4 regions of the Streptomyces sp. NPDC012835 genome follow, and region 1 is predicted to be linked to each of the others. Evidence: riboswitches for the same ligand, from Rfam matches in the RefSeq annotation. Region 1 holds a riboswitch; each other region holds the start of a gene.
The links. Region 1 has a riboswitch for cyclic di-AMP ahead of ACFY6S_RS21470 (M23 family metallopeptidase). Riboswitches for the same ligand answer to the same signal wherever they lie in the genome.
Positions count from the first base shown of each region.

Region 2: linked by a shared signal. The riboswitch ahead of ACFY6S_RS14795 (NlpC/P60 family protein) and the one ahead of ACFY6S_RS21470 (M23 family metallopeptidase) in region 1 are both predicted to bind cyclic di-AMP.
Region 3: linked by a shared signal. The riboswitch ahead of ACFY6S_RS06655 (transglycosylase SLT domain-containing protein) and the one ahead of ACFY6S_RS21470 (M23 family metallopeptidase) in region 1 are both predicted to bind cyclic di-AMP.
Region 4: linked by a shared signal. The riboswitch ahead of ACFY6S_RS20635 (C40 family peptidase) and the one ahead of ACFY6S_RS21470 (M23 family metallopeptidase) in region 1 are both predicted to bind cyclic di-AMP.

Region 1 covers NZ_JBIBBW010000005.1:17,245-22,714, reverse strand. The annotation lists gene ACFY6S_RS21475 (PP2C family protein-serine/threonine phosphatase) at 293-1,384, shown strand; cyclic di-AMP (ydaO/yuaA leader) riboswitch at 1,703-1,859, shown strand; gene ACFY6S_RS21470 (M23 family metallopeptidase) at 1,871-2,938, shown strand; gene ACFY6S_RS21465 (aldo/keto reductase) at 3,060-4,004, shown strand; gene ACFY6S_RS21460 (PrsW family intramembrane metalloprotease) at 4,081-5,424, opposite strand.
Region 2 covers NZ_JBIBBW010000003.1:333,852-339,321, forward strand. The annotation lists gene pcrA (DNA helicase PcrA) at 62-2,572, opposite strand; cyclic di-AMP (ydaO/yuaA leader) riboswitch at 2,905-3,080, shown strand; gene ACFY6S_RS14795 (NlpC/P60 family protein) at 3,079-4,371, shown strand; gene ACFY6S_RS14800 (LysR family transcriptional regulator) at 4,491-5,426, opposite strand.
Region 3 covers NZ_JBIBBW010000001.1:1,622,103-1,627,572, reverse strand. The annotation lists gene ACFY6S_RS06660 (pPIWI_RE module domain-containing protein) at 1-1,450, shown strand, start outside; cyclic di-AMP (ydaO/yuaA leader) riboswitch at 2,339-2,525, shown strand; gene ACFY6S_RS06655 (transglycosylase SLT domain-containing protein) at 2,530-3,324, shown strand; gene ACFY6S_RS06650 (nitrilase-related carbon-nitrogen hydrolase) at 3,412-4,317, opposite strand; gene ACFY6S_RS06645 (LysR family transcriptional regulator) at 4,367-5,281, shown strand; gene ACFY6S_RS06640 (Gfo/Idh/MocA family protein) at 5,319-5,470, opposite strand, start outside.
Region 4 covers NZ_JBIBBW010000004.1:564,273-569,742, forward strand. The annotation lists gene ACFY6S_RS20620 (hypothetical protein) at 1-292, shown strand, start outside; gene ACFY6S_RS20625 (hypothetical protein) at 247-1,164, shown strand; gene ACFY6S_RS20630 (ATP-dependent Clp protease proteolytic subunit) at 1,398-2,039, shown strand; cyclic di-AMP (ydaO/yuaA leader) riboswitch at 2,398-2,601, shown strand; gene ACFY6S_RS20635 (C40 family peptidase) at 2,606-3,079, shown strand; gene ACFY6S_RS20640 (ATP-binding protein) at 3,166-3,621, opposite strand; gene ACFY6S_RS20645 (8-amino-7-oxononanoate synthase) at 4,073-5,215, opposite strand; gene bioB (biotin synthase BioB) at 5,424-5,470, shown strand, end outside.

The DNA.
Region 1 (5,470 bases):
TCGGCCGACGGTGAGTCGCCGCCCCCGGCGGTGACGGCCAGCCTGGGTGGACGCGGTACCGTCCGCAGCCGCGAGCGGACCGGGCAGGAGACGACTGGTGGGGAAGCTGAGCAAGCTCTACGCGAGCATCGGCGGCCACGGCCGGCGGGCCGGTGGCGGCGGTGCGTTCTGGGCGGCCGACGGCGCGGGCTTCTGGGGGCCGGGCGACCTCGGCGAGGAGCACGCGAAGCACACCCGCCGCGGTCGCGACTCGTGGCGGCGGCCCGGTGCGCGCGGTCGGGCCGGGCGCCGGATCGTGACGTTCCTCCCGGCCCTCGTGATCATCGGCGGCATCGTCCTCGACATCTCCACCCCGACCCGGGTGACCGCCGCGCCCCTCTTCGCCGCCGCGCCGCTGGTCGCCGCGCCGTTCTATCCGCTGCTCGGCACGTTCCTGGTCTCCGTCATCTCCCTGGTCGCCGAGATCGTGCTCCACATCCGGGCGAATTCGCTGATGACCCTGGAGTCGCTGAGCCAGCTGCTGACCGTGCTGGTCGTCTCCCTGCTCGCCCTGTACATCACCGGCGTCGTCAGACGCAGCGGTGAGCGGCTCGCCTCCGCCCGCATCATCGCCGAGACCGCCCAGCGCGCCGTACTGCCCAGACCCGCCGAGCGGATCGGCGGGCTGCGGATAGCCGCGCGGTACGAGGCGGCGCAGGAGGGCGCCTTCATCGGCGGTGACCTGTTCGCCGTACAGGACACGCCCTACGGGGTGCGGCTGGTGGTCGGAGACGTACGGGGGAAGGGGCTGGAGGCGGTCGAGGCGGTCGCCGTGCTCATCGGCGCCTTCCGCGAGGCCGCCGAGCAGGAGGCGTCGCTGGAGGGGGTGGCGCGGCGGCTGGAGCGCGCGCTGCTGCGCGAGGGGACACGGCGGGCCGGGGTCGATGTCTTCGAGGGGTTCACCACGGCCGTGCTCGCCGAGATCCCGCACGGTGAGGCCGTGGTGCGGCTGCTCAACCGGGGGCACCCCGAACCGCTGATCATGCTCGGGGACGGGGGCGTACGGATTCTGGTCCCGAGCGATCCCGCGCTGCCCCTCGGGATGAGCGAGCTGGGCTCGTGGCCGGACCGCGCCGAGCAGAAGCCGTACCCCGACGGTGCGACGCTGCTCTTCTACACGGACGGGCTCACCGAGGCGCGCGACCGCGAGGGCGTCTTCTACGCCCCGCGCGACCGGCTGGACGGGCGGATCTTCCCGGGGCCCGACGAACTGCTCCAGGCGCTGATCGACGACGTACGGCTGCACACCGGCGGCGGGAGCCAGGACGACATGGCGCTGCTCGCGGTCAGCAGACCCTCGCCGACGCAGCCGGAGCGGCGCAGGACGATGCCGATCGTTCCGTGAGCGCGCCGCCCCCGCGTGGTCCTTCCGTGAGCGGGCGAGCGGCACCGGCGTGGCCGTTCCGTGAGCGGACGGGCCCCGTCGCGCGATCACCACGCTGTGTGATCGCCGGATGCCCCTCCGCATAACAGATGACACACCATCAGAAACGTGAAAGTGCCGGACGGCCGGTCAACTCGCCCGTTTGAGCGCTCTTGTGTCCCGGTGTGTCCGTTGCGAAGTTGTTAACGATCATCGGGAACAGCTTGGAATAACGCCCTGGTCTCTATTAACGTTCGATAACGCAGCGCGGTTGTCCCAGCCGTCGCCAGAGATGGCACCGTGCCGCACGCGCCGAATCCCGCGAGGGAACCGGGGAACCATCAATTGGGGTGAATCGGGAGCTTTCGCTGCCTTGCGCGGGCAGCGTGAACCCTCGTAGGAGACCTTCCTGCTCCGAACCCGTCAGCTAACCCGGTAGGCGAGAAGGAAGGAAAGGAGTGCGCCCCAGTGGCGTCCAACAAGCCTGCCCTCGAAGGGCCCGTAGCAACCGTCGCACCGGCTGACAATCTCCCCTACGGCCATGGCCTGGGCGAGAGCGGCGAGGCGGAGAGGTCCTGGGGTGAGTGGAACCCCACCGAGGAGACCGTCCGCCCCGTACGCGGCCGGCACCGCGTCGCCAAGCAGCGCGGACTCGCCCGCAGCTCCACGGTCCTCGGCGTGGGTGTCATCGCCGCCGTCGGCGCCGGAGGCATCGCCACGGCCCAGGACAAGCCCGCCGTCTCCATATCCCTGCCCGATGTCATCGCGGACAATCTCCCGGACGCCACATCCCTTCCGGGCATGGGGTCCTCCTCCACCGCCGAGCGGGACACCGCGTCGGAGGTTCTGGCGCAGGCGCCCCTCACCTCCGCCGGTCTGACGGCCGCGGACAGCGAGCAGGGCACCACCGCCGGCGAGGCGCTCCGCGCCCGTATCCTCCAGCAGGCCGAGCAGCAGCAGGCCGAGGCCGACGCCACCCAGAAGGCGGCCACCGAGACCGCCGCAGCGGTCGAGGCCGCCTCGCAGGCCAAGAAGCAGCAGACCGCGGCCGAGAAGGAAGCCGCGGAGGCGAAGGCGAAGGCCAAGGCGGAAGCCGAGGCCAAGGCGGAGGCGGAGCGCCTCGCCAAGCTGGCCGCCAGCTACGCCCTTCCCACCTCGTCGTACACGATCACCTCCACCTTCGGTCAGGCCGGCTCGCTCTGGTCCTCCGGCCAGCACACCGGCCTGGACTTCGCCGCCCCCACGGGCACGCCCGTCAAGGCCGTGCACAGCGGCACCGTCAAGTCGGCGGGCTGGTCGGGTTCGTACGGCTACCGCACCGTCCTGGAGCTGGATGACGGTACGGAGATCTGGTACGCCCACCAGTCCTCGATGACCGTCACGGCGGGCCAGAAGGTCTCCACCGGCGACGTCATCGGCCGGGTCGGCGCCACGGGCAATGTGACCGGGCCCCATCTGCACCTGGAGGTCCACACGGCCGGCGGCGCCGGTGTCGACCCGATGGCCTGGCTGCACGGCAAGGGCATCAACCCCTGACAACCCCGGCCGGTTCCGGGTCCGCTCCCCGGACCCGGCCCCCTCCCGCCCCGGGCCGATGCCGGTCTTCAGGACGTCGGGCCGGGGAATGGGACGGCCGCGTTCCGCGTTGGAACAACGCATGACTGAACTGCGTACGCTCGGAAAGTCCGACCTCCAGGTCTACCCGCTCAACCTCGGCGGCAATGTCTTCGGCTGGACCGCCGACGAGAAGGAGTCGTTCGCCGTACTCGACGGGTACACGGCAGTCGGCGGCAACTTCATCGACACCGCCGACACGTACACGTCCTGGATTCCGGGGCACCAGGGCGGTGAGTCGGAGTCCGTCCTCGCGAAGTGGTTCGCCGCGCGCGGTAACCGCTCCGACGTGGTCCTCGCCACCAAGGTCGGCGCGCACCCCCGGTACAAGGGGCTGTCGGCGGCCAACATCAAGGCCGCCGCCGAGGCGTCGCTGACCCGCCTGGGCACGGACTACATCGATCTCTACTACACGCACTACGACGACGAGTCCGTGCCCGTCGAGGAGATCATCACCGCTCTCGACCAGCTGGTGCGGGAGGGCAAGGTCCGCGCGATCGGCGCCTCCAACATCAGCGCCGAGCGGCTCAACGCCTCACTCGCCTTCTCCGAGCGCGCCGGGCTGGCGCGCTATGTGGCGCTCCAGCCGCACTACAACCTGGTCTCCCGCGACACCTACGAGGGCGAACTCCAGGACACCGTGGCCGCACACGGGCTCTCGGCGGTCCCGTACTACGGGCTCGCCGCAGGCTTCCTCACCGGGAAGTACCGGCCGGGCACGACCGTCGACAGCGCGCGGGCCGGCGGCGCGGCGAAGTATCTGGAGAGCGACCGGGGCGTGAAGGTCCTCGGCGCGCTCGACCGCGTCGCGCAGGCGCACGGCGCGGAACTCGCGACCGTCGCCCTGGCCTGGCTCGCGTCCCGGCCGACCGTCGTCGCGCCGATCGCCTCCGCCCGCTCGACGGACCAGCTGCCCGCGCTGCTCGCGGCGGCGGAGCTGAAGCTGACGGAGGATGAGCTGGCCGAGCTGACGGCCGCGTCCGAGTAGCCCGCCCGACCCCGCCGGAGCATGGCCGTCCGCGGCGCGGCGGGGTACGTACGCGGGTACCCTTCCGCGCCGGGTATCAGTACTGGCGGTACGGGTTGTAGCCGTCGTAGTCGATGTACGGCGGCGGTGCCCACACCCGGCCGGTGGCCCGCGCCGCATGGGTCAGCGCGGGCCCGGCTATCTCTCCGCGCTGCCACAGATGGTGCAGCAGCTCCCGTTCCCGTTCGGCGAAGTCCGGTCCCACCGCGCCCCGCCGGGCGCGGTGGCGCAGAAAAGCCAGAGACGTCGCGAACGCCTCGTACTCCCCGACCGAGTCGGCCGCCCTCGGCCCGAACGTACGCCCCGCGAAGTCCCGCGCCATCCGCCGCGCCCGCATCGAGGAGAGCGCGTGGGGCGCCGCCGGGTTGATCCAGCCGGCCCTGGCGTACGCGGGCAACTCCCCGGCTATCGTGCGCAGCTCGCGCTGGCGGCTCCAGATCGCCAGCCACGTCAGCAGGGCGAAGGCCGGCACCATGAACGCCGCGTAGACCGCGTAGAAGCCGAGCGGGCCGAAGAGGTCCACCGAGCCGTTCCACAGCGCGTGCATCCCCATCGCGAGCACCAGACCGAGCAGCGGGAACGCGACCCGGCGGACCTTGCGGCGCCGGTCGGCCGCCGCCGCCAGTCCGAAGCCGAGGCCCGTGAACACGGTGAACAGCGGATGCGCGAACGGCGACATGACGATCCGTACGAAGAAGGTCGCGGCGGTGACGGACGCGAGACCCGAGTCGCCGGTGTGCTGGTCCTCGCCGAAGGCGCTGCCGAGGTAGAGGATGTTCTCGGTGAACGCGAAGCCGGTGGCGCTGAGGCCCGCGATCACGACGCCGTCGACCAGACCCGTGAAGGACCGTCCGCGGAAGAGGAAGATCAGCAGGATCGCCGCCGCCTTGACGCTCTCCTCGACGACCGGGGCGATCACCGTGGCGCCCAGTGACTCCGCGCCCGCCGGGTCCGCGGTGGCGGTGGCTATCCACTCCGTCGCGAAGGAGTTCGCGATGATCGCGACGAGAGCGGCGGCGAACGCGCCCCAGGAGAAGGCGAACAGCAGATTCCGCCACGGCTCCGGCTCCACCCGGTCCAGCCAGCGGAAGGCGGCCACGAGCAGGGGTACGGGCAGGACGGCCAGACCGAGGCCGACCAGGAAGCCCTGCGTCCCGGTCTCGTCGCGGACCAGCGCGAGGATCACGAGGGCGCACAGGGCGAGCGCCACGATCACGCCCCCCGTCCGCACCGCCCGACGCCGCCAGAACGCGCCGCGCGGCCGGTAGCGCCTGCGGGCGGGCTCGGGCACGGCGCTCCACAGCTCGCCGAGACGCTCCTGCTGCTCGTAGACAGGGATCGCCGGACGGTGGCCGAGGCGCTGCGAGGACGGTTCTGACACCCGATGACCCTAACGAGGGGCACTGACAGCGGTCGACGGAGTGGGG
Region 2 (5,470 bases), on a different contig from region 1:
GATCGTGCCGGTGCCCTCTCCTCGGAGAGGGCACCGGCACGATCCGGTCGGGTCCCGCGACCTAGAGTTTCTCGACCGGCGCGTACCGCAGCAGCAGCCGCTTGGGCTTGGTGTCCCCGAAGTCGACCGTCACCTGCGCGTCCGCGCCCGTCCCCGTCACCGCCATGACCGTGCCGAGGCCGAACTGATCATGTGTGACGCGGTCTCCGACGGCCAGGGAGATCACCGGCTTGTCGGTCGTACGCCGGGTGGCGAAGCCCGTCGGACCGCCGGACCGCGACCGCGCGGAGGCCGAGGACGACAGCGAGGACGTGATCCCGGATGTCGGACCCGCCGGGATCTGCGCGCCGGTCCGCTTCCACTCCAGGTGCTCGCCCGGAATCTCCTCCAGGAAGCGCGAGGGCGGGTTGTACGAGGGCTGTCCCCAGGCGCTGCGCATCGAGGACCGCGTCAGATAGAGCCGTTCACGGGCGCGCGTGATGCCCACGTACGCGAGCCGCCGCTCCTCCTCCAGCTCCTTCGTCTGGCCGAGGGAACGCATGTGCGGGAAGACGCCGTCCTCCATGCCCGACAGGAACACCACGGGGAACTCAAGGCCCTTGGCGGTGTGCAGCGTCATCAGCGTGATGACCCCGGAGCCGTCCTCGTCCTCGTCGGGGATCTGGTCCGAATCGGCCACCAGGGCCACCTTCTCCAGGAACTCGGCGAGGGTGGGAGGTCCGGCGGGCGCGGGCGCGGCCTCCTCGCCCTCACCCTGGCTCTCGCCCTCGCCCCGTCCGGCGGCCTGGCCGCGCTCCTGCTCGAATTCCAGCGCCACCGCGGCCAGTTCCTGGAGGTTCTCGATACGCGTCTCGTCCTGCGGGTCCGTCGACGCCTGGAGCTCCGCCAGATAGCCGGTCCGTTCGAGGACGGCCTCCAGCACCGTCGCGGGCCCCGCACCCGACTCCACGATCGTGCGCAGGTCCTCCATCAGCGTGTTGAAACGCTTGACGGCGTTGGCGGAGCGCGCCGCCATCCCGTACGCCTCGTCCACGCGCCGCAGCGCCTGCGGGAAGGTGATCTTCTCCCGGAGTGCGAGGGCGTCGATCATCGCCTCGGCGCGGTCCCCGATGCCGCGCTTGGGCACATTGAGGATGCGGCGCAGCGGTACGTTGTCCTCCGGATTGGCCAGCACGCGCAAGTAGGCCAGGACGTCGCGGACCTCCTTGCGCTCGTAGAAGCGCACGCCGCCGACGACCTTGTACGGCAGGCCGACCCGGATGAAGATCTCCTCGAAGACACGGGACTGCGCGTTCGTCCGGTAGAAGACGGCCACGTCGCCCGCCCTGGCGTCGCCGGAGTCCGTCAGCCGGTCGATCTCCTCCGCGACGAACTGCGCTTCGTCGTGTTCGGTGTCCGCGACGTAGCCGGTGATCCGGGCGCCGGCTCCGGCGTTCGTCCACAGGTTCTTCGGGCGGCGGCTCTCGTTGCGCTCGATGACCGCGTTGGCGGCGCTGAGGATCGTCTGTGTGGAGCGGTAGTTCTGCTCCAGGAGGATCGTGGTCGCGTCCGGGTAGTCCTCCTCGAACTGGAGGATGTTGCGGATCGTGGCGCCCCGGAAGGCGTAGATCGACTGGTCGGCGTCCCCGACCACGCACAGCTCGGCCGGGTGGCTTCCCTCGCCCGAGGGGCCCACCAGCTCGCGTACGAGCGTGTACTGAGCGTGGTTGGTGTCCTGGTACTCGTCCACCAGGACATGGCGGAAGCGCAGCCGGTAGTGCTCGGCGACGTCGGGGAACGCCTGGAGCAGATGGACCGTGGTCATGATGATGTCGTCGAAGTCCAGGGCATTGGCCTCGCGCAGCCGCGCCTGGTACATCCGGTACGCCTCGGCGAGCATCTTCTCGAAGCCGTCGGCCGCCTGGCCGGCGAAGGTCTCCTCGTCGATCAGCTCGTTCTTCAGGTTCGAGATCTTGGCGCTGAAGGACTTGGGCGGGTAGCGCTTGGGGTCGAGGTCCAGATCGCGGCAGACGAGGGCCATCAGGCGCTTGGAGTCGGCGGCGTCGTAGATCGAGAAGGACGAGGTGAAGCCGAGCTTCTTCGACTCGCGGCGCAGAATCCGCACGCAGGCGCTGTGGAAGGTCATGACCCACATGGCGTTGGCGCGCGGGCCGACGAGCTGTCCGACGCGCTCCTTCATCTCGCCGGCGGCCTTGTTGGTGAAAGTGATCGCCAGTATCTGCCCGGGGTGGACGCCGCGGGTCCCCAGCAGGTGCGCGATCCGGTGGGTCAGGACGCGGGTCTTGCCGGATCCGGCCCCGGCCACGATGAGCAGGGGCGATCCGGTGTGCACGACGGCGGCGCGCTGCTCGTCGTTCAGCCCGTCGAGCAGCGCGGCGGGGTCGACGACCGTGCGCGGGGCACCGTCGCGGTGGTACGGGTCCCGGGCCGGGGGCGCGTCGAACGCGCCCCCGAAGAGGTCGTCGGGCACCTGCTCCGGGGCATGGTCGTCCGGCTCCTCGGGCGGCGGCGGGTGTTCGTCGCCGGAGGGCTGGAGGTCCGCCAGGAAACTGTCGTCAAAGAGGCTGCTCATCGCTTTCCGAGTCTAGGCCGCCGCACTGACAGCCCGCGCCCGCCTTCCGAAGTCTCCCCGTAGCCGGACCGTCACCGACCCGTGCGGGCGCCCTTTCCCCGGTTCCCCGGCCTCACGGTGGACTCCGTCTCCTCGCAGAACCTACGGTCAGGCGATCAGGGGATCACCGAGCGTGACGCTATACCCTCCATTGCCCCGCCTCGCACCTCACTCCCGTAAATGGTCACGAAAATGTTTCGGGCATATCGACCATCCACCTTCACATCAGCAGCACAACTTGGCTAGCGTGCTCGATCAGGCAGCCCGTCTCCCCCAGGCGACCCACGCCAAGCGGGCGGCCCGCGCCGAATTCGGCCTTCCCGCAGGGAAGTTCGAAACCGGGGACCCACTCTGCACCACCGGGGTGAATCGGGCCGTACGCTCCCCCGTACGCATCAGGCCCGTAGGGCAGCCTTCCGTTCCGCCCGAACCCGACAGCTAACCCGGTAGGCGGTCCACGGAAGGAGATGCCGACCTTGGCGTCGCATCGCAAGCCGCGCAACCGCAGCGGAGTCCGCACCAACTCCCCCGCCGTCGGGGTCACCACGGCCGCCCTCGCCTCGGTCACGCTGCTGTCGACGCAGAACGCGGACGCCACACCGGCCGAACCGAACCCCTCGGTGGAAGAGGTGCGGAAGAAGGTCGACGACCTGTACCGCCAGGCCGGGAGCGCGACGCGGCAGTACGACAAGGCGAAGGCGAGCACGGCGAAGCAGAAGCGCACGGTCGACCGGGTGCGCGACAACGTCGCCAAGAGCGCGGACAAGCTGAACGAGGCCCGCCGCACGCTCGGTTCGTACGCCGCCGCCCAGTACCGGGAGGGCACCGTCGCGCCGGCCGCCGCCCTGATGTTCGCGGACGGCCCGCGGCCGTTCCTGGAGCAGAAAGAGGTGACGGACCGGCCGGCCGGGCGGCAGCGGAGCGCCGTCGCGGACTTCCAGTCCCAGCAGGCCGACCTGGCGAAGCGGCGCGCGCGGGCCACCGAGGGCCCGGAGTCGCTCACCGACTCCCCGACTTCCTTGCGCACCAGCAAGGAGACCGTCCAGAAGAAGCTGGCCGAGGCACGCACCCTGCTGGCGCGGCTGACCGCCGAGGAGCGGGCCCGGCTGGCCGCGCTGGAGCTCAGGAGAGAGGCCGAGGCCCGGCGCGAGGCGGAGGCGAAGTCCAAGTCGGCGGCCCGCGACGCGGCGCGGGCCGCCGAGCGCGAGCGCCAGGAGCGGCGCGACCTGCGGGAGCGCACCTCGGCTGCCGCCGGAACCGCGTCCCCGGCCGCCACGGACGCGGGCACGCCGGACGCGGACACGGGCAGCGGTACGAGCACCACGACGGCCGGCGGTACGGGCAGCGGCGCGGGTGGCGGTACGGGCAGCGGCGCGGGTGGCGCGCCCGCCGCGTCGGCCAGTACGTACGCCACCAAGGCCGCGAAGGTGCTCGCCTTCGCCCGCGCGCAGATCGGCAAACCGTACGTCCGGGGCGCCTCGGGCCCCAGCTCCTACGACTGCTCGGGCCTGACGCAGGCCGCGTGGAAGGTCGCCGGAGTGGAGCTGCCGCGCACCACCTGGGACCAGGTGAACACCGGCACCCGCGTCGCGACCGACAGCCTGCTCCCGGGCGACCTGGTCTTCTTCTACGACGACATCAGCCACGTGGGCATCTACATCGGCGACGGCATGATGATCCACGCTCCCAAGCCGGGCGCGAACGTCCGCGAGGAATCGATCTACTACATGCCGATCCACGGCAGCGTGCGACCGGCCTGACCGCCGCTGCCGCAACGGCCCTGGTGTGGGGCCGCTCGCTGATCTGCCGGATGCTCGGCGGTCTGTCGTCAACTTGGCGCCTGCGACAGACCGCTGAGAATCGCTCCGGAGAGTGGCCCTCAGCCACTCGGTGGGCCGAGCCGGTGGTCGAGTGCGGCACCGACATCGGGGCAGTTCGTACGGATGACGTCGAGGAAGGCGTTCAGTGCCGGGGAACGGTCCCGGGCGCTGAAGGACAGCACCAGATCGGGCAGGGGCGTGCGCGGGGTCACCTCGCAGAGCCACGTGCCCCGTCGTGGGGCCGCCAGCATCCGGGAGGGCCCCAGACCGACACCCACACCGCACGCGGCGAGACCGATGATCGTGTGGATGTCCCTCGCGACGGTCGCGCCGGAGAGCGCCGGGGAGTCCTTCCCCAGCAGGGTCCGCAGCCCGGCGACGACCGCGGGCTCGTCCTCGCCCGGCGCTACGATCAGCGGCTGTCGCCGCAGCCGGTCCACGTCCACCGACGGCTGACCCGCGTACGGGTGCGTGCTGCTCACGACCGCGACCAGGTGGTCGTGCCCGATCGGCACCGATACCAACTGCTCGGCCCCGACGCCCCGTGGCCGGCCGAGGCCGATCGCCACGTCCAGTTCGCCGGCGACGAGTGCGGCCGTGCTGCGGTTGGTCGCCATCTCGTGCAGTTCCAAGCGCACGTCGGGCCGTTCACGGCCGAACCGGCCGAGGACGTCCGGCAGGGGTTCGAGCAGCGCCGAGGCGATGAAACCCAGGCGCAGCCGGCCCGTCTCGCCGCGTGCCGCCCGGGCCGCGTCGACCGAGGCCGCCCTGATCTCGTCGAGCGCCCTGCGCGCCCGGGAGAGGAAGGCCACGCCCGCAGCCGTCGGGAACACCCCCTGGCGGGTTCGATCGAACAAGCGGGCGCCCACCTCCCGTTCGAGGTCGGCGATCTGCTTGGACAGCGGAGGCTGCGCGATGCCCAGCGCACCGGCCGCCCGGCCGAAGTGTTCGTGCTCGGCGAGGGCCAACGCGTACCTCAGATGCCGTGCCTCCACGCCGGCCTCCCGTCATATCCGATAAGTATTGCCGACCAGCTTGT
Region 3 (5,470 bases), on a different contig from region 1:
GGAGAGAGTGGGCCCGAGCACCGACGACATCTGGCAGTGGCGGGATGACGGCATCGACATCCGCGTACGCGCCCGGCCCGCCGGACCCTTGGCCGAGGCACTGCCGGTCTCCCGGGACCGTAGGCGTTCCCGTGCCACGCGGCTCGCCGAGGCGACCGAAGGGCGGTGTGAAATCGTGGCGGACCGGTTGGCGCCGCCGCGTGGCGACGACGCCGGTGTCGTGATCGCGGAAATCGCGGGCAAGGGCCGCTTCGCCGCTGTCCCGGATTCCGATCCCAAACACGCGTTGCGTATCGCCTGGGCACGGCAGGGGTGGGTCAGCCAGTTCGTCAACGCGCCCGAGGACGCCGCAAGTGCCTTGGAACACCGGGCCCGGTGGACCTGGCTGGACGCGTTCCGGCAGATCGGTGCGATCAGCCCACCCGCCCACAGGGTGGGCGCCGGAATTCCCGGCGACCTCCAGTACGCGGCACTCTGGCTCGTCCGCCACACCCGGAAGGGACCTACGCGTTGCCCTGTCCGCCGTCTCGTCGCGGTGCGGATCCGCCCCGGAGACGGGCCCGACGCGATCGAAGGGTGGGACGCCGAGCGTGCTCAGTGGGTGCCGTACCCGAAGCTGTTGCTGCTGCTCTCCAAGACCCCCGGTCCGACAGCCGAGGCAGTGGACTCGTACGAGGGGCATGACGACGCGACCACCGGAACGGAGCGCGGGCCCGCCGAACGCCTGGGCGCGCGGCAACGCCAGGAGCGGGAGACCGAGCGGCAGCTTCGCGCCCTGCTCTTCCAACTCCGCGACCGCCCGACGCTCCTGCTGGCGGACGCGGCCAATCTGCGCCAGTGCTGGCCGCGCCTGCGCAACGGATCGTTGGCCCGCGACATGCTCGGTTTCGGCACCGAACCCGATCAGCGCCTCACCATCTACGGGAACGACCTGCGGTTGGTGCTCGTAAGGGATGCGAACGCGCGCGAGGAGGTGGCGGAGTGGTATGCCCATGACGGCAAGGAAAAGATCGGCTTCGCCGAGGGCGTGTGGGGGACGGCCGAGGATGAGAGCAGGGTGTTCGCCAGTACGACCGCCACTCCGCACACGGCGGCGAAACTCCCCAAGGGACTGATGAAACTGGTGCCGACGGCCCGGGGACGAACAGCCCCCGGCAAGTCCGCCTGGAACCCCGGGCAACTCGAAGTGACCGTGCTCGGCTGTCTGTCGGAGAAAGCGCTGGCGGACGCGGGGCGCGAAGGGGAGACGCCCGACCGGCCGGCGGAGTGGGCGACGCTGACGCATCAGCTGCGCTACCACGACGATTACCCACCGCTGGCCCGCCCGCTCCCGCTGCACCTCGCGCGCCTGGCCGGCCAGTATGTGCTTCCCCTGGCCGCCGCGCGGGAAAGCCGGAGCGTGCGGCCCTGCCCCGCTGATCCGGTCGGTTCTGTCCCCGACTCCCGGTGAGCGGGCTGTCGAGGGCGCGCGCCCGGGACGGCCCGTAGGGGTGCTCGGATTCGACCTGCTCGCCCGGACCAGGCTGAGGGCACCCGTGCCGGGACACGTTGGACGCACCGGCGTGTCCGATTCGCGGGGCACGGGTGCCTTCGGAGCCACGGGGCGATGACCGAGCTCGTGGAGGTGGTGGCGCCGACTCGGTCGGTCGGCCCGGTCTCCCTGGCACCACAGGCGGTGAGGCAGTCGCGGCGGGGCTCGCCATTCTGGATCTTCTCAGTGGCGGCCTCGCGGCCCCATGTGCTTTGGCGACCGACTCGGCGCCGTGTACGGCGGCCTTGAGAGCGGACGGTCCGGTTCGGGTATTCCTGTTCAGCGGGCGCGATGCCGAAACGCGAACAGAGCCCGCATTCGCGCGGAGGCGCGCTGAATTCTGACGTCGCATCAAGCCGTCACTGCTGTGAATTGACGACACATCAGCGTGCCCTTTGTTCGTGTTGATCTTTTCTTGGGCAAAGGGGAGTGGAGGCCGAACTGTGGCGTCTCGGACGGGTGAATCCCGATCCGGAGTCGCTCGGGCGGCAGCTCGCCCCTTCGTAGAGCTTTTGGGTGTTTTGGTGCTCTTGTCCTTGGTGGCGATATGGGTGATATTCGTGCATCTTGTAGCCCTCTGGGTGGCGTTGTGGCGACAGAAGATCCACTCGAACCCGTGACATGTGTCACGTAGATGATCGTTTCATGGGTATGCCTTCTCGTTCACTTGGCCCACGGGAATGGAGAGTTGAAGCCCTTCGGGGCCGAAGAATATTTCTGATCTTCCCGGCTGCAATGGCCTCTCGGATTGCGTTGCGATTTCTGGACTTGTCTCTCCCGGGACTTCTCGCTTACGTTCTCGTCACTCCGGACAGAACGCCGAATCCTGCCGCTGCCCGGAATCCCACACCTACTCACGTACGGCAGGAGCGGGGGACCCAGGTAAGTCGCCGGTTCAGTGGTTGGACCGGCTCGGGGTGAAGTCGTCGTTGTGGCGGCCGGGCATCTCCTGCCCGAACCCGACAGCTCACCTCGCAGGCGACGGAGAGGAATGCGTCATGTCCGCAAAGGCCAAACACCGCCGTCCCAGAACCGGCCCGCTCGCTCGTGGTGTCGTCGCCGTGAGCGCGGGAGGCGCCGTGCTCGCGCTGCCGCTGCTGGCGGCCACCACCGCCCAGGCGGCGCCCGCGACCGGGCACGCCACCGCCGGGGCCGCGGCGTCGACCGCCGGGGTCACCCGGCAGGCGCCCCTGACGTACTCCGTCGTCGCCGGTGACTCGCTGTCCAAGATCGCGAAGGCGCACTCCCTGACCGGCGGCTGGAAGAAGCTCTACGAGGACAACCGGGGCGCCATCGGAAGCAACCCGTCCCGGATCGTCCCCGGCCTGAAGCTGACCCTCGGCTCCACCGCGAAGGCCACGACCGCGAAGGCCACGACCGCGAAGACCGCCACCGCGAAGACCGCGACGGCGAAGACCGCCACCGCCACGAAGACCGTCGCCAACGCCACGCCGGCCGCGCTGAAGACGTACTCCAACAACCTCGACGGTTGGATCCGCGAGTCGCTGGACGTCATGGCGACGCACGGCATTCCGGGCTCGTACGACGGGATCTACCGCAACGTCATGCGCGAGTCCTCCGGCAACCCGGCGGCCATCAACAACTGGGACTCCAACGCCGTCGCCGGTACCCCGTCCAAGGGGCTCCTCCAGGTGATCGACCCCACGTTCCAGGCGTACCACGTGCCCGGCACGTCGACGGACAGCTATGACCCGGTCGCCAACATCACCGCCGCGTGCAACTACGCCGCCGCCAGGTACGGCTCGATCGACAACGTGAACGGCCCCTACTGACGGCCGGCGCCTGACAGCCGCGGCCCGACAGCCGACGCCCGGCCCCTCATCGCACCCCGGCAGGACTCCGACAGGACTCCCGCAGGACTAACGGGCGGTTTCGTCCACCGCCAGGGTGAAGATGTCGGGCCGGGCGTAGTGCCCTGTCACATCCAGGTCGAACCGGCCCCTGGCGATGTCCCCCAGGTCCAGCTCGGCGGTGAGGATCCCCTCCCCGTCCCTGAGCGGTCCCGCCAGCACCTCGCCCAGCGGGGAGACGATGGTGCTGCCGCCGCCGATCAGCACGGTTTCCGGCGCGTCGCCCTGTACGGGGTGGACATCGGCCGGGAGGTCGGCGCGGCGCAGGTACTGGTTGGCGCTCAGCACGAAGCAGCGGCCCTCCAGGGCCACGTGGCGCATGGTGGCCTGCCAGTTCTCCCGGTCGTCCACCGTCGGCGCGCACCAGATGTCGACGCCCTTCGCGTACATCGCCGCGCGGAACAGCGGCATGTAGTTCTCCCAGCAGATCGCCGCGCCGAGCCGGGCGCGGCCCGTCCCCACCACCGGCATCGTGGAACCGTCGCCGGTGCCCCAGATCACCCGCTCGGCGGCCGTCGGCATCAGCTTGCGATGGTGGGAGACGAACCCCTCCGGGCCGAAGAACAACGCCACGCAGTGCAGTGTCGAACCGCTGCGCTCGACGGCCCCCACCACCGCGTGGCAGCCCAGCTCGCGCGTGAGCGCGGCCAGCTCCGCCGTCTCGGGGCCGGGGACGCCGATGGCCGACTCGGCGTAGCGGCGGAACAGCTCCCGCCCCTCCGGCGTGCGGCTGCCGACGGTGACACCGAAATCCAGCCCCTTCGGGTAGCCGCCTAGGAACGCCTCGGGCAGTACGACGACCTCGGCCCCCCGGCCGGCCGCCTCACGGATCAGGTCCCGGGCCCTGCCGAGATCGCCGGGTGTGTCGAAGAGTCGGGAGCCCGCCTGGACGACGGCCGCGGTCAGATGCGTCATACGGCGACCGTACGAAGGGCTCGCGGCATCCGGCAAACTGATATCCACGATGATCGATATCTATGAAACCGAATTCAGGCGGGCCGATCTCAATCTGCTGATCGTGTTCGCGGCGCTGATGCGCGAGCGGAGTGTGACCCGCGCCGCCGCCGAGCTGCGGCTGAGCCAGGCGGCGGTCAGTGCCGCTCTCGGCAGGCTGCGCCGCCTCTTCGGTGACGACCTCTTCGTCCGGGTACGTACGGGTATGGAGCCCACCCCGCGCGCCCATGAGATCGCCCGGACCACCGAACCGGCCCTGCGCATCCTGCACGGCGCCCTCACCGGCGCGGCACGGTTCGACCCGGAGACCTCGGAGCGGACGTTCACGCTGGGCATGTCCGACGACATCGAGGCCCACCTCATGCCGAGACTGATCGAGCGGGGCGGCGCCCACCCCGGCGTGCGGTTCGTGGCGCGTCAGACCAACCGCACCGTGGTCGCGGACATGCTCGACCGGGGCGAGATCGACCTCGGCGTCGCCGTCGCACCGGCCCTCGGGGCCGCACACCGCCAGGAGGAGCTGTTCACCTCCGGCTACGCCTGCCTCTTCGACGCCGGGCTGCTGGACCTCCCCGTACCACTGACCCGCCGGGACTACCTCGCGCATCCGCATGTCCTGGTCTCGCACGACGGCCGCCGGGGCATCGTCGACGACCTGCTCGACGCCCAGGGGCTGACCCGGCGGGTGGTCGCCGCGACGACACACTTCGCCGGAGCGGTGGTGATGCTGCGCTCCGTCCCCGCCCTCGCGACCGTCCCGCGGCACGCGGCGGAGGTCTACGCCCGGATCGCGGGGCTCACGATCAGCCCGCCGCCGATCGCGATGCCGGAGTACCCGGTCTCCTCGGTGTGGCACGCCTCCCTCGCCGACGACCCCGCCCACACCTGGCTGCGGCGGACCGTACGGGAGTGTGCCGCGCCGTAGCGCCGGCGGACTGCCGCGCACCCCGGCCCCCACCGTCCTAATGACCCGCCCCGGCCGCCGGACCCGTCGCCGCGCCGCCTCCGTAGAAGGCGGGGCGCTGCTCCAGGGCCTCGACCCGGATCACCGCGCCGGACTCCAGGGCCTGGACGAGGGCGTCCGTGATGACGGTCGCGGCGTAGCCGTCCCAGG
Region 4 (5,470 bases), on a different contig from region 1:
GAAACAGTTCCCGACAGCGGACATCACCGAAGTCGACAGTCACCTCACCGCCTTCGAGAAGGTGGTGTCGGCACCCGGCCTGGGCTCCGACGACTTCGGCGTCATGTTCCAGGCACTGCGCGAGACCACCACGAGCCCGGTCTACACCGAGGGTTACCCCCCCCCCAACTCATCACCGATCTCTACGACTTCGCCCCGAGCGCGTCCGACCTGGACCTCACCGCCACGGCCTGGCTCGAACGGGACATGCCCGTCGTCGAGGAGCTGGCCGCCGAACTGGCCGTCCTGTTGAGGATCCCACACGACAGCACGGTGGGCGAGGTCTGGGAAGCGGCCGGCACCAAGTGGGCGGTTCCGGCGGACCGCTTCACAGAGACATATGAACGGGTCGCCAAAGCGTGCAACGACTACGCCCGCAACCACCTGGTGGAGGTTCCCGCGGACGACACGCTCCTGTTGGACGCCACCCCGGCGTACATGACCTCGGTGATCACCGGCGGCCAGGACATCGCGGTCGACTATCTGACCAATAGCCCCAGAGCCTGCCTCTACATCACCCAGGGCAAGGCGACCTCTCTCCTCACCCTGATCAACATCCTGGTTCACGAGTACTCACACGGCATCAACTTCGTCCTCTCCGCCGAAAGGGCGGCCTCCCCGCTGCTCAATCTCGCCGGCCCGATGCAGGTTCCGCTCACCGAGGGCCAGGCGTTCTGGCGCGAGTGGGAGTACTGGCACGCGGCAGCCGATCTGTTCGGCCGCAAGGACCTGGACGCCTCCCAGCAGGCGTATCTGAAGCTGTACGGCGCCACCCCCGCCGCCCAGGCCCAGGCCATCCGCGCGGCGCAGTTCGAGACGTACATCTGGCGCGTCGTGCGCCACCTGCGCGCCATGTGCGACGTCCAGGTCAACATGGGCTGGCGTACCGTCGTGGACTTCCTCGACTGGGCAGCGGAGCGCACCGGACTGTCCAAGGAGTTCCTCTTCGGCGAGTGCTTCACCTTCCTCGCCCAGCCCGGATACGCCCCCGCCTACGGGATCGACGGCATGCGGTACGGGGAACTCCAGCGGAAGTCCGCCAAGACGCAGCACGACTTCAACACCACGGCGTCCGGCATGGGCTTCTACCCCTGGACCCAGTGCGTCACCCGGCTGAGCGCGTAGCCGGCCCCGCGCCGCACCGACCCGGGTAGCGGCGCCGCGCTTGCCGCCCACCGTGGCGCGGACCACCGGCCCCACTCCGGATCGACACCGTCGGCCTGGAGTGGGGCCCCTTTCGTCCCCGGTACGCCACCGGGTCTCTCCTCGGTACACCATCAGGTCACTCTGTACGTCCTGTACATTTTCTACGGACGCGTCCGCCCGTGGAGACCCGCGCACCGAGGAGAGGTATGCCCATGAACAGCCCTTCGGCCCGTTACGTCCTGCCCGAGTTCACCGAGCGGACGGCCAACGGGAGCCGGACGCTCGACCCGTACTCCAGACTCTTCGCGGACCGGATCATCTTCCTCGGCACCGCCGTCGACGAGACCGCGGCGAACGACGTGATCGCTCAGTTCGTCCACCTCGAATACGACGCGCCCGACCAGGACATCCGGGTCTACATCAACTCGCCCGGCGGTTCGGTCGACGCCCTGTCCGCGATCTACGACACCATGCAGCTCGTCACCTGCGACGTGGAGACGACCTGTCTCGGGCAGGCCGCCTCGACCGCCGCCGTCCTGGTGGCCGCCGGGACGCCGGGAAAGCGCATGGCCCTGCCGGGCGCCCGGTTCGTGCTGCGCCAGCCGAGGGCCGAGGAGCCCCTGCGCGGCCAGCCGTCCGATCTGGAGATCCAGGCCCGGGAAATGCTGCGTCAGCGCTCCCTGCTGACCTCGATGCTGACGCGGCACACCGGGCAGGGCGCGGACCGGATCGCGGACGCCGTCGAACGGGACACCATCCTCGACGCGCCGGGAGCCAGGGCGTTCGGGCTGATCGACCACGTGATCGAGAGCCGGAAGACCTCCGCGCGCCGGCTCGGTTCCGTCGGCGGGTGAGGAGCGGAAGCGGTGCGGCGGGAGCGTGGCGGGGGTGAAACGCCGTGGGCTGTTCCCGTACGGGCGCGTCCATATGAGAAACCCTCACCCGTTCAACGTATGAACTGCTGACACATTTCGGAGGAGTCGAGTTGCGCGCTGCGGCCGGTCCGCTATGGCGCGGCCCTGATGCCCCGCAGGCGCGGACCTCATCGGGCGTCAGGAACCCGGTAGGAAAAACCCCTTCGCCACTCCTATGGATCAGCCGTGAGGAAGTTCACATATCGTCGTTTCAGCTCGGAAATCGGCGCGCTCCTGGGTCAAGATCCCTGGGACGACAAGCCCCCGCCACCCCCGGCGGGGCGATCCGGGCGGACGCCGAGTCCTGCCGCCGTTCCGGGTGTCTGAGTCGACAGAGTGGATCGGCAGGAGTGGAGGACCCGAGCAGTACGGGACGACGCCAGTCGTGGTCGTCCCTTGGGGTGAAGCCGCGGGAACTGTCTCCGACAGGGCTCAGCGGCCGGGCAACTTCGCCAGCCCGAACCCGACAGGTCATCCTTCACAGGCGGCTGACGAAGGGTTGCGCAATGTCCGCGCAGACATATGTCCCGTCTTTGTTGTCCAGGACCGGCGCGGTATCGGTCCTCACGCTCGCCGCTGTCGGCGGCACGATGCTCGTACCGGGCGCGGCGCCCGAGGCCGAGGCGGCGACGCACGCCGTCAAGGCGCTCAAAGTCGCCGCGTCGAAGAAGGGCTCACCGTACAAATGGGGGGCCACAGGACCGTACCGGTTCGACTGCTCGGGGCTGACGGTCTATTCGTTCAAGAAGGCCGGCAAGAAGCTCCCGCGCACCGCGCAGCAGCAGTACAACAGGACGCGGCACATCTCGTCCTCGAAGCGGCGCAAGGGAGACCTGGTGTTCTTCCACTCGGGCAGAAACGTGTACCACGTCGGGATCTACGCGGGCCGAGGAAAGATCTGGCACTCCCCGAAGTCCGGCTCCCGGGTGCGGCTGGAGAAGATCTGGTCCAGGAGCGCCTGGTACGGACGGGTGAACTGAACCGGCCCCGGTCGTGACTCGCGGGCCGGGCGCGGACAAGCGGTGATCAGTGGCGGGACCGGCCAGGCGCCGGCCGGTCCCGCCGGTCAGCCACCGCGCACCTGGACGGCCGCGGCCGTCCCCGCCACCGTCCAGGGCAGCGCGATCCAGACGGTCTTGCCGCCCTCCGGGGTCGGTGTGACGGAGAGCCGTCCGCCGTACTCGGCGGCCAGCGAGCGGACGATGACCATCCCCCGGCCGTTGTCCTGCTGCACGGCCGCCGGCAGCCGCTGCGGCCAGCGCGGATGGCTGTCGGTCACACCGATGCGCAGTCGCTCCTCGCGCTCCAGCCTGATCTCCACGGTGAACGTGGGCGACTGGCCGAGGGTGTGCTGCACGGCGTTGGTGGCGAGTTCCGAGACGATCAGCCGTACCGTGTCGGCCGTCTCCGCGCGGGCGGGCAGCCCCCACTCCGTCAGGAGATCGGCGACATATCTTCGGGCCGTCGGTACCGAGGCGGGATCACTCGGCAGGGTGATGGATGCTTCCTGATGGTCTGCCATGACGATGCCGTCCCTTTCCACACCGGACCGCACGACGACACAGAGCGGATGACTGCGCGGACGGCCTCGGACTGTGCTTCGCGACAGCCTGCCACTGATCGCGTCCTTCCCCGTACCGTTCCACAGAGATCCGCATATATCTGTCGCTCAATGCGGTGAACTCTGCGACGGGAGACCGTATTCGGCTACCGCGTCGACGATTTCGCTTCCCGCCGCCACCGGCGCGCGACGGGAAGAGAGAGGAAGAGACGGGACGACGGGCGGAGGGCGGATACGGCCGTGCGGCATATTCCACGGGTGCTGTCGTCCACGGGCGGCGGTTATGCCGGGCTCGCCGGGCCTTTCCTTCTCTTCTCGATTCCGAACAGCAATGATCCGGATTCACCGTTCTCGACCAGGTGGCGAAGGGGCTCTCCGGAACGGAGTGGGATTTCGAGGTGCAGGCGGGACGTCAGCGCGGGGCTGTCGCGACGACCGTGCGGACCGCCGTGTCGATCTGGCCCGCCGTCAGGTCGGCGCGTGCGGTCAGCCTGATCCGGGAGATGCCGTCCGGCACCGACGGGGGCCGGAAACACCCCACGGCGAGCCCGGCCGCGCGGCAGTCGGCGGCCCAGCGCACAGCCGCCTCCGGTGACGGTGCCCGTACGGAGACCACGGCGGCGTCCGGCCGTACGGCGGTCAGCCCCGCGTCGGTGAGCCGCCGGTGCAGCTCGCGGGCGACCTCGCGCGCCCGGCCGGCCCTGGCCGGTTCCCGGCGCAGCAGCCGCAGGCTCTCCAGTGCGCCGCCCACGGCCGCGGGCGCGAGCCCGGTGTCGAAGATGAACGTACGGGCGGCGTTGACCAGATGGTCGACGACCCGGGCCGGGCCGAGCACCGCGCCCCCCTGGCTGCCCAGGGACTTCGAGAGCGTGAGGGTGGCGACCACGCCGTCGGCGCCGGCGAGTCCCGCGGCGTCGAGCGTGCCCCGGCCGCCGTCGCCGAGCACGCCGAGGCCGTGCGCGTCGTCGACGAGCAGCGCGGCTCCGCCCGTACGGCAGACCCCGGCCAGCTCCGTCAGCGGAGCGGCGTCGCCGTCCACCGAGAACACCGCGTCGGTGACCACCAGTGCCCGCCGGCCGGGGTGCGCGTCGAGCGCCTTGGCGACGGCGTCGGGGCGCGCGTGCGGGACGACGACGGTCTCGGCGCGCGAGAGCCGGCAGCCGTCCACGATCGAGGCGTGGTTGCCCGCGTCGGAGACGAGCAGCCCGTCGCGGGCGGTGAGCGCGGTGAGCGCGGCGAGGTTGGCGGCGTATCCGGAGGAGAGGACGAGGGCGGCCTCGAATCCGCAGAACCCGGCCAGCTCGCGCTCCAGTTCGGCGTGCAGATCGGTGCTGCCGGTGACCAGCCGGGACCCGGTGGCCCCCGCGCCCCAGCGGCGCGCGGCGTCCGCCGCCGCCCCGGTGACGGCCGGGTGCCTGGCGAGGCCCAGATAGTCGTTGCTCGCCAGGTCGAGCAGGTCCTGGCCGGCCGGGCGCGGCCGGAGCGTGCGGACCAGTCCCGCCCCCGCACGGCGCCGCGCCTCGTCGTCGGTCCAGTCGAAGGGGTCCTGCTTCACGGTTCCGGGCCTCCGGCGGGCGTCAGTGGGGCGCTGCGTGCCCACCCGGGCGACATCCTTTTGTGGGCGAGCGTCCTTTTGTAGGCAGCGCACAGACTCTAACCGCGCCCCGAACAGGACAGGGTGTGGTGATACACACACCTCGATCCGAGGGTGTTGTGGGGTTCCTCCTTTGCCCCGGCGTCTCCGGTGGGAAAGGATCTGCCCCATGGACCTGCTGAACACCTTGGTGGAGAAGGGCCTGCGGCGCGAGCT